One region of the Kurthia sp. Dielmo genome, then DNA from elsewhere that is predicted to be linked to it. Evidence: a T-box and tRNA genes for the amino acid it is inferred to sense, from the RefSeq annotation. Region 1 holds a T-box; the other holds one or more tRNA genes.
The links. A T-box is a leader RNA that pairs with one kind of tRNA and senses whether it is charged. The one in region 1 lies ahead of thrS (threonine--tRNA ligase), so its partner is inferred to be a tRNA-Thr.
Positions count from the first base shown of each region.

Region 2: it has a tRNA-Thr gene. The T-box ahead of thrS (threonine--tRNA ligase) is inferred to sense a tRNA for this amino acid. The anticodon was not compared.

Region 1 is NZ_HE578957.1:603,001-608,631, forward strand. It holds gene thrS (threonine--tRNA ligase) at 1-1,725, opposite strand, end outside; T-box leader at 1,807-2,041, opposite strand; gene dnaI (primosomal protein DnaI) at 2,097-3,029, opposite strand; gene KTHG_RS07900 (DnaD domain protein) at 3,039-4,826, opposite strand; gene nrdR (transcriptional regulator NrdR) at 4,857-5,342, opposite strand; gene KTHG_RS07910 (glyceraldehyde-3-phosphate dehydrogenase) at 5,532-5,631, opposite strand, start outside.
Region 2 is NZ_HE578957.1:80,616-86,246, reverse strand. It holds gene KTHG_RS05370 (hypothetical protein) at 1-459, opposite strand, end outside; gene KTHG_RS05365 (hypothetical protein) at 1,076-1,321, shown strand; gene KTHG_RS05360 (TetR/AcrR family transcriptional regulator) at 1,457-2,026, shown strand; gene KTHG_RS05355 (ABC transporter permease) at 2,123-3,244, shown strand; gene KTHG_RS05350 (ABC transporter ATP-binding protein) at 3,245-3,922, shown strand; tRNA gene KTHG_RS05345 (tRNA-Thr) at 4,148-4,218, opposite strand; gene KTHG_RS05340 (CbiX/SirB N-terminal domain-containing protein) at 4,378-5,568, opposite strand.

The DNA.
Region 1 (5,631 bases):
ACCAGCAGCTTGAAGTTGTTCTTCTACTTTTTTCGCGTAGTCGAAGTGAACGTCATTTGATACTGGGATTACTTGAACTTGTACAGGAGCTAACCAAGTTGGGAATGCACCTTTGTATTCTTCGATTAAGAAGGCTACGAAACGTTCCATTGTTGATACAACACCACGGTGAATAACAACTGGACGGTGTAATTCACCATCTTTACCTACATAGCCAAGGTCGAAGCGTTCTGGTAATAAGAAATCAAGTTGTACTGTAGATAATGTTTCTTGTTTACCAATAGCAGTTTTTACTTGAACGTCTAATTTTGGACCATAGAACGCTGCTTCGCCTTCAGCTTCATAGTAATCTAAGCCAAGGTCATCCATTGCTTCTTTTAACATGCTTTGTGCTTTTTCCCACATCGCATCGTCATCGAAGTATTTTTCAGTATCCTGAGGGTCACGGTAAGATAAACGGAATTCGTAGTCATTTAAATCAAAGTCTTTATAAACAGCTAAGATTAATTCAACTACTTTTTTGAATTCTTCTTTAATTTGATCCGGACGTACGAAAAGGTGGGCATCGTTTAAAGTCATCCCACGTACACGTTGTAACCCTGAGACAGCACCTGACATTTCATAACGGTGCATCATACCAAGCTCTGCGATACGAAGTGGTAAGTCACGGTATGAGCGCATTGCTGATTTGTATACCATCATATGGTGAGGGCAGTTCATTGGACGTAATACTAATGTTTCGTTATCCATTTCCATTGGTGGGAACATATCTTCTTGGTAGTGATCCCAGTGACCAGAAGTTACGTATAAATCTTTAGAGCCCATTACTGGAGTGTAAACATGTTTGTAGCCTAGTGAAACTTCTTTATCAACGATGTAGCGTTCAATTGTACGACGGATTGTTGCGCCGTTTGGTAACCATAATGGTAAACCTTGACCTACTAATTTATTTGTAGTGAATAATTCTAATTCTTTACCTAGTTTACGGTGGTCACGTTCTTTTGCTTCTTCAAGCATTTGAAGATGTGCTTTTAAATCTTTTTTATCGAAGAATGCAGTACCGTATACACGTTGTAACATTTTGTTTTTAGAATCTCCGCGCCAGTATGCACCTGCTACTGATAATAATTTGAATTCTTTAATTTTACCTGTTGATGGTACGTGGATACCGCGGCAAAGGTCGAAGAATTCGCCTTGTGAATAGATTGATACTTGTTCGTCTTCAGGAATTGCTTCAAGAAGTTCTAATTTATATTCATCATCAATTTCTTCAAATTTCGCTTGTGCGTCTGCACGAGATACGTCATGACGTACGATATCTAAGTTTTCTGCAACGATGCGTTTCATTTCTTTTTCAATTGCCGGGAAATCTTCCGCAGTAATTGGTGTTTCAGAATCAACATCATAGTAGAAACCATTTTCAATTGTTGGTCCGATACCTAATTTAATGCCAGGATATAGACGTTTTAATGCTTGCGCTAAAAGGTGCGCAGTTGAGTGACGCATAACATCAAGTGATTCGTCATCTTGCTGTGTTAAGATGGCGATTGTACCGTCTTTTTCAAGTGGTGTTTTTGTATCAACTAGTTCTCCGTTGAATTTACCAACAAGTGCTTTTTTGCGTAATCCTGGGCTAATTGCCGCTGCTACTGCATCTGTAGTGATCCCTTTTTCAAACTCTTTTACAGAGCCATCAGGGAATGTTAAGTTAATCATGTCTGCCATTTTAAAATTCTCTCCTTTGGTATGTTTCGAGCGCTCTAGGCCACAAGCTGGAGATTTTTTGCATAAAAAAAATCCCGTCCGCAAAGGGACGAGATGTATACTCGTGGTTCCACCCTTCTTCCTTCCATGTACCCACTAGTGGCGTACAAAGACGAAGCTCTCGATCGGCTAACGGGCCGCTACCGTCGACAATTACTCATACTTCACTGCCGCTGCTCCAAGGTGGTAAATCATTTGCCGTACTAAGAAGCTCGCACCTAATACTTCTCTCTCTGAAAGTCGTACAAATCATTGTTGTCCTTTTCGTTGCATTTATTCATTTTATGAAACAAATTATATACGTTTTTTTATAAAACTTCAAGAGGTGATGATTAAAAGCTACGACGATTTTCACCTGTCATATCAACAGATTTTGTAATTGTGCGAATACGCTCCATAATTCGGCCTGCTTTGACAGGGTCAATATCCCCTTTTGTTCGTGCCAAATGCTGCTCAAGCTCTTCATAATTTAAATTCGATGAAATAAATGTAGGCAGGCTCTCCGCCATACGATAATGGAGAATCGTTCCCAAAATTTCATCACGCGTCCACGCTGTTAATGTTTCCGCACCTAAATCATCTAGCATTAAAACAGGTGCTTTTTTAACGAAATCAATCTTTTCTTCTAACGAATTTTCACCAATTGCACTTTTTAGCTCACGTAAAAATTCTGGCACATACACTAAAATCGTACGTACTTGCATCGATGCAAGCTCATTTGCAATCGCTGCTAGCACAAAGGATTTTCCGACACCAAAACTCCCGTGTAAATAAAGACCAATATGTGGCAAATGCTCCGGATCTTTTTTCGTTTGGCTAATAAAGGCCATTGCTTCTTTATACGCATTAAGACGCTGTTCACTATCGACTTTAATATCTTCAAGTGTCGCCTTCATTACTTCACGAGGCATGTGCATACTCGAAATCATTGAAGCCGTTTTACGACGGTCATCCTCTATGCGTTTCGTCTCACATGGTACATACTCTAAATCGATATTGCCACGTTCTACAATTAGTTGCGGTACAAGGCCATTAATTGGATTTTTACACAGCGCCACCGACTCGCATTGACTACAGTCATGTTGTTGTGATGTGTATTCAAATAACTTATTCATACCACGTTCTATTGTTGTTTTTGATAACTGATGTTGCTGAATAAACGCCTGAATCGCTGGATGTGCCAACACACCTTGTTGCATCTTCGCTAAACGTTCTTCAAATGCGCCATCCATTTTCTTTTGGATTTGATTTTTTATCGGTTCCACGGCGTTCACCTACCCTTCATCAAGGCCGAGTTCTTCTAATATTTTCCGACGTTCCGCCTCAAAATCTTTTTCGGTCGTTTGTTCAGATTGTTCTTCCACATGTTTTTTATGCTGACCATCTTTAAACCAGCCCGGTAGTTTTGTTTCATCTACTTGTGGTTGTTTCGTATAGGATGTTTTATAATATTTCGTTGATTTTGATTGCTGGTACGCCTTTGCATAATCAAGTGCTGCTTCAGCAGTCGCAATATTTTCCTTACGCCAGCTCCCTGCAATGGCCTCTAAGAAATTCAGATTAATTGAATTCGTGCTCACAAAATAAGCGTAATGAATCAATGCATTAAACACTTCTTGCGGCATATCAAATGATTCCAACGCTTTTTGAATCACTTTTACATCATTAGAAAATGGTTCTTTACCGTCATTCAACATTTGAAGGAAGGTCATGGGCTCTGTTTGCTCGAAAAGCTCAATCGTTTTTGTTTTCAATTCCGTTTCTGAATACGCACCATCTTTTGCCACTTCGATTTGATAAAAAGCGCCCGCCGCTGCACGTAGCACTTTATATTGCTCATGCATCGCATCACTTGCTACTAATGTCTTCGGCTCTTCCTTCACTTGCTTTTTATGCTCAAAGTCACGTGCCATCTTCATCGCTTCTTCTGCTGTTTCAGCACCTGAGTAGCGCCAAGCACTCGCGATTGCATGCATATAATTTTTATTCAAGCGACCATTATTTCGTAAGCACGTATAATGAATCAATACATTCACGACAGGCATTGGCATATCATACGACATAACTAATTCTTCTACTAACTCAATATCTTTTGGAAAAGGTGGTCTATCTCCTGCAAGCGCACTTAGCGTTTCAATTGGTGACAATGCATTGAAGTTTTCAATCACGCCATCCTTTTTCGTCTTACTTTCTTTTTGTGGCTCTTCAGTTTGTATCTTTTCTTCCACCTTCACAAATTTTTTCATTGTCGGTGGCTCTGTAGAAATCGTCATCTTATAATAGCTGGATGCTGATTTTTTTAATTTTGCTTCATTAATGTGCATCGTTTCATCTAAAGCCATCATAATAATTTGCTGCATATCTTTCGGTGATAAATGATATAAAAAGGCCGTTTTTGCAATTAGCACTTTCATTTCTGGTGTCAAAACAGACTGCGGCACTAATTGCTCTGACAATCCTTGACGTAGTGCCTCAAAGTCAAAATCATGTGTATCAAATGGGATGTCTTTTGGCTTCTCTACACCTGTAGACATTTGCAAGTCATTTGGTGGCATATGTTGCTGCACCGGCTGATAGACATCCATAAATGAGCGCGACACATCACTATAACCTGCCGTTGTCGACCCTTTCACAATAAAGCGCTGTCTTAATAAACGATACGCATGCTCCCCAATCTTGCTATATAAAAACATCGATAAAATAGGGTCATCAAAAAATAATTTCGCATCAAGCGGTGGCATGACATCATAAATAAAGGATCGCATCGTATCTTCCTCACGACGCCAGCTACGTAATAATCCTATCGCTTCTAATGCAATACGTGATTCAAACACTTGTGCAATCGGCATATCAAGCGCATTCATTAAATGATAATGTGACAGATTTGTTTCGATCATATCCTCACCCTCAGCCCATAGCATAAAATATAAGCTAACAGCATCGGGACCGATTAATGGTTGATAAAGTAATGTAATTAATTTTCGTTCATAGCTTGATAATGGGAAAGGAATACGAATCGACAGTCGGTCTACTGGCTGTAATTCTCGATATAAATTTACCACTGTAATGCGCCTCCTTATTGCCCTTGTTTCCTATTCATCATTCGATTGCTCTTTTTCCTTCGTTTGCTTTTCCAGCAAATCACGCATTTCCTCCAAGAACACCGAAATATCTTTAAATTGACGATAAACAGATGCAAAACGCACATAAGATACCTCATCAATTTTTGCAAGGCGCTCCATAACCATTTCCCCAACATCTTCTGATTTTACTTCTGCATTACCTTGTCGTCGTAATTCTTTTTCAATATTAAAAACAATTTCTTCGAGTACAGACAATGCAACCGGGCGCTTCTCACACGCGCGAATTAACCCTCGTAGCACTTTTTCATGGCTAAATTCTTCACGAGAACCATCTTTTTTCACAACGATCAATGGCATTTCTTCTACTTTTTCAAATGTTGTAAAACGGAAGCCACATGATTCGCATTCACGACGGCGGCGAATTGCCTTGTTGTCATCTACAGGGCGACTATCAATTACTTTTGTTCCGTTATATTGACACGTTGGACATCTCATAGTTTTCTACTCTCCTGATATATATCTTATAGTTTACTTATTATATCAAAAAACCACATTAAAAATCGAATAGATGTCGTTATTTCTAAAGAAAAGCCTGACTTTCTTATGTTTTAAAACATAAAAAGACCGAGTGGCATTCTCGGTCTTTTTCAATACATATGAATTAGGATTTTTTTAGGGTTTAAATTAAGCGTTAACTGCTGTTGCTAAACCAGCGATTACTTTTTTCGTTAAATCAACAACACGTGAAGAATAACCCCACTCATTGTCATACCATGCAAGTACT
Region 2 (5,631 bases), 520 kb from region 1:
AAATGAAATTTTCAATAAATCTTCGCCATTTAATGTCGTATCATAGCCAGTTGGTTTTGTATGGCTGACGAATTTATAGTTTCGTTTTTTATTATCCAATTGTACATATGTTGTTTTTTTACGATTAGTATAGGCACCTGATCTATCAGAATAAGCATAGTAATACCAAGTAGGTTTTGTATTCGTTTTAGATTTTAAAATATAGCCCGTTGTTGAACCAACCTTCACTTTATAATACTTCGACGATGCTTTTGTTGTAGTAGTGACTTTTTGATTTTGCTTCAGTAATGTAAGCTTTTTCGTTTTTTTATTCGCAGATTTATAAATATACGCACCTGATTCGGTATAGTACGTTTTCATTGTTGCTGCCTCTACATTTAACGGATTTGAAGTTGCTGTGAAAACTGTCGTAACGCCCATCAGAATAGCTAGAGAGACACTTATAATCTTTTTATTCATATATAAATCCTCCTTTTTTATTTATTATAAAAGCACAATATATACATGAATATGCATCTTTATACCAACATATTAATTCCATAAAAACACATCTCTCATTACAAATAACATCAATATATTTTATTCATTCAAAAAAAGCATTTTAATATTATTAATAAACACAACATCAATATTTCGGCTCAAACAAATTCCCTTTATCCTTATATTTATACATACCTAAAATTATATCCAAACACATAAAATAATTTTTACATTAAATTAACATACTTTTAAATAAAATAATTGAATAAAGTAGAAAAAAATGTTTTTTTAGAGAAAATATTTGAAAATTTTGAATAACCATCATATAATGAAAGAAAAATCCGAAAGGAATGATAGTATGCATTTTTCATCTCTGTTTTTTAAAGAACATTTATTTGAAAGTAGCATTTTCGTCGCTTTACTTATTATTCTTTTCAAATTTATGGGCTTCTACTAAATGGACATAATAAGCGGAAGAATGGTTTTCAATTCTTCCGTTTATTTACGAAAAAAATAATTAGATGTAAATAATTTCTCTAAAAAGAAGGAATTTACTTCAATAGAAACGAATTAAGTATCAGGAGGTGGAGAGAACATGCAAAAGCAGCAAGAATATAATGTCTATTTATTTTTGAAAGATTTCGAAACGGCTGGTGAAGATACAGCAAATTGGGCAGGCGTGAAAGATCAACATGCATTACATACCGCGATTCATGATGCACAGGCACATGGTTTAGCAAATGGTATTTCTAGCACCCTTGAACAAGGAAATACGACAATTCAGTTCAACAATCCGCAAATAACAACCTTAGGCGAAAAATTTTTACGTGCACATGAATAAACATCGTAACATCTACACAGTCAGAGAATTTGCAACGTATCGCAAATTCTCTGTTTTTTCGTTTAAAAAGCGTACAACGTCACTCGCTTTTTCAAGCTGACAATGATAGCATGAAACGTAATTGGAGGTTTCATGATGGGACGAGATAAAAAATTTTCTACACACGATTTATGGCAAGCTACACATGAGCTGATTGTTGAAACAGGCTACCAGGGATTTACGATGAGTCTGCTCGCAGCAAAGCTTCATGTATCTCGCGCAGCCATTTACAAACATTACCCAAATAAAGAAGAACTACTTATTGACTTTATGGTTGAAAAAATGCGCTATAGTGTCACGCTATTAAGTGAAATAGACTTTACACAAAGCTTTGAGCATCAATTACGCGACTTATTAGAAAGAATGTTTCAACTTAAAGATTTGCATCAAATTTTAGGAATGGCTTCGACGATAGAAGATGTTTCACCAGTTATTACCGAAAAAAAACAGGTTTTATCAGCGATGCACCATGAACTGTATGCCCCCCTTAATCAATTAATCACTAAAGGCAAAGAACAAGGTTTTATCGACCCTGCTCGTAATAATTTTTTATTACTAGGCTTTATCTTTCAAACGATTGACATACCAAACCACGCTGGACTGCCATTAGATACATTTATCGCAGAAATCCAGGCTCTTATTTTACATGGCATATCAAATAAGTAACACATTTGTCACTTTTATTAGTTACACATGTGTTACTTTGGTGTATACTTTAGTTGGCCTTTTAAGAGGTCAACTTTTTTTATGGAGGGAAAAATTTTGTTTTTAGCATTTAAAGAACTGAAGCACGCCAAGCTCCGTTATGCTATGATGACAGCAATTATTGTCTTAATTGCTTGGCTCGTATTCATTTTATCTGGACTTGGAAACGGATTATCAACACTAAGTGCCGCGACATTAAAAAACATTAACGCTGAGTACGTTGTGTATGAAGAAACAGCGGGCGCGACATTTGCAAAATCAATTTTATCAGAAGATATAATGGAGGATTTAAAGAAACAAAAAGATATTGAGGACGTAGCGGCATTTGGCGCTTCTACAATTTCTGTCGGCAAAACGACATCTAAGGATGCCGATGATAAAGAAGATGTGGCATTAATCGGCTTAGAACCGGATGCCTTTGTTATGCCAACTGTTATTGAAGGAGAAAAATTATCACTTTCAAATAAAAAAGGCGTTGTCATTAACGATACGCTGAAAAAAGCCGGCTATAAAATCGGTGACAAGCTACATGTATCCAATTCAAATTTAAAAGTTGAAGTCATTGGTTTTGTAAAAGGCGAAACATTTAACCATTTACCGGCCATGTTTGCAGTACCAGAAACATGGCGTAGCTATCAATATGCTGCGCCTGGCTCTGATAATGGTCTGAAAAAACCCGTACAAGCCTTTTTCTTAAAAGCACCTAATCTAGAGCCTGAAAAACTTGATAAATCAATTGATGATATCGAAACGGTGACGAAAAGCAAAGCTGTTAACGGCATGCCTGGTTATACAGCAGAAAATGGTACGATTATGATGATGTTAGCATTTTGTATTGTTATTTCAGCATTTATTATCGCGGTCTTCTTCTACGTTATTACAATGCAAAAAACACAACAATTCGGTGTCATGAAAGCAATTGGTGCAAGCAATGGCTTTATTGCACGCGCTATCGTCGCTCAAGTGGCGATTCTTTCAGTTGTCGGTATTTTAATTGGTATTTTATTAACATACGCTACTGCGCTCGCCTTCCCAGAAGGTATGCCATTTAATTTAGATCCTGTATTAGTCACTACATATGCAATTATCTTATTAATTATTGCATTACTTAGCTCGATCATTTCAGTTCGTCAAATTGTCAAGATTGATCCATTAACAGCATTAGGGAGAGTGGAATAAATGGCCCTATTATCACTACAAAACATTTCAAAAAGTTATACAGAAGGTTCTACTACCGTTCAAGCTTTAAAACAAGCTTCACTTGAAGTAGCTGCTGGCGAATTAGTAGCCATCATCGGCCCATCTGGTTCTGGTAAAAGTACATTGCTTTCTATTGCAGGTGCTCTATTACAACCAACAGAAGGTACTGTTACAATTAACGGGCAAGATTTAGGCAATTTATCACCAAAAAAACTAGCTAGCTTCCGTTTACATGAACTTGGCTTTATTTTACAAACATCAAATTTAATTCCGTATTTAAACGTGCTTGACCAATTATTACTTGTCAAAAAAATGGACAGCCGTGTAACAAAAGCGGACAAAGCACATGCTAAGCAATTGTTAACAGAGCTAGGCCTTAGCGACAAATTCAAAAAAATGCCGAATGAATTATCTGGTGGCGAACGTCAACGTGTTGCCATTGCCCGTGCATTTATGAATAACTCAACCGTCATCCTAGCAGATGAACCAACAGCAAGCCTTGATTCAAAGCGTGCCTTTGAAGTCGTACAACTACTAGCAAAAGAAGCAAAAGAACGTCAAAAAGCGGCTATTATGGTGACTCATGATGAACGTATGCTACCACTTTGCGACCATGTTTATCGTATGGAAGACGGCGTGCTAACAAAAGAAGCTTAATTTATTATTTCAAAAAAAGGATGACGTGCATGTCATTCTTTTTTTGTAGACTTAAACTATTAGAAGCATTTCGCTTAAAAATATTTCAATACTACTCTAATTAAACCAAGATAAAGACGGTATCGCTTTCGAAAAATAAGCTACATACAAAAAAGCCGGTAAACATACGCGTGTGTTTACCAGCTTTTTCTAAATTTTATGATGCTTTGTAATTGAACAAAGATATGCCTTCTGGGAGAATCGAACTCTCATCTACGGATTACGAGACCGTTGTTCTACCATTAAACTAAGTAGGCAAATAGGTAAATTAGTAATGTAACTTACAACTATTATTATACTCTTTTTTGTACTTTATACAATATTCCTGTCAGAAAAACACACTTCTTGTTTATTTAACTTTTTTCTACTTTAACGCTTTTACTGCTGTTCTATTAAGAAAATTACTTTGTGCACCCTTAATGATGATGAACATACTCATTTTCTTTCACGTATTCACGGAAATTCGCTAAATCTTGCATGCCTGTTGACGTGCCATCGATTGCTTGCTGCAAGCGCTCTAATAATACCGTTTGTAAATTTGGATGATACCCAAAATAAGAGGCTAACTCAATTGAAACGCTTGGATTTGTATCAGAAAATTGCTGCGCCATTAAGGCCATTCGTTCCATTAAGATGCCTGTAAATAAGAAATATGGTAACATAATGACTTGTTTTGCACCTTGCTCTAGACAGATTTGCATGCCTTGCTCCACAGTTGGTGTTGTTACACCCATAAAAGCACATTCTACAGTTGAAACAGTCAGCTGTGCTTGTAAAATCGATGCGATGTTATAGAAATCCATTTTAGCATCTTCGTCACTGCTACCACGACCGATCAATAAAATTGCCGTATCTTTATGAGGAATCGACACATCAAATTGAATTTCTTCTAAACGAGCCTTTAAAATATCAATAATTGCTTGGTGAATACCGATTGTTTGGCCATACGTAAAACGAATTTCTGGGAACTGCGCCTTTGCCTCTTCAATTTCTGCTGGGATATGTAATTTAGAATGCCCGGCATGTAATAAAATAATTGGAATCACATGGATTTCAACCGCTCCCTGTTCAATACACGCTTGAATACCGTCCTCAATATTAGGATTCGCAAATTCTAAAAAGCATGTCTCTACTAATAAATTGGCATCAATCGCTGGCTTCATTTGACGAATAAATGAACGCACTTCTTCATTCCCCGCTTCTAGTCTGCTACCATGCCCAACAAATAATACCGCTGTCTTTTTTGTGGCGCGCTTTTTACGATATTTTTCAATGCCTTTAATATGCCCTTCTTGACGCACGCGTTCGCCATTTACCATTTCATAAATAATCGCCTCACGCGCTACATTACCTTGCACAATACTACGCGCCGTTTGCTCCTGCTGCACAGAATACCAAGTACCTTTTGGATAATCAATTACGACACATTTATCTTTACAACGTCCATTACAGCGTGTCCGTGACGTATGAATAACCTCATCTAATTTTAGTGTACGAATTTCATCACGAATTTGTTGCGTGACATCTTCTGCGCCAGCTCCCATACAAGTAGCTCCGTTACAAATCATTAAATGACGCTCCATTTTCGTTAAATTCCACGTTGTCATGCTAACTCCCCCTCATGTTGTTGATTCCCACACAGAGGATAGAAAGCATAAAAAAAGACACTT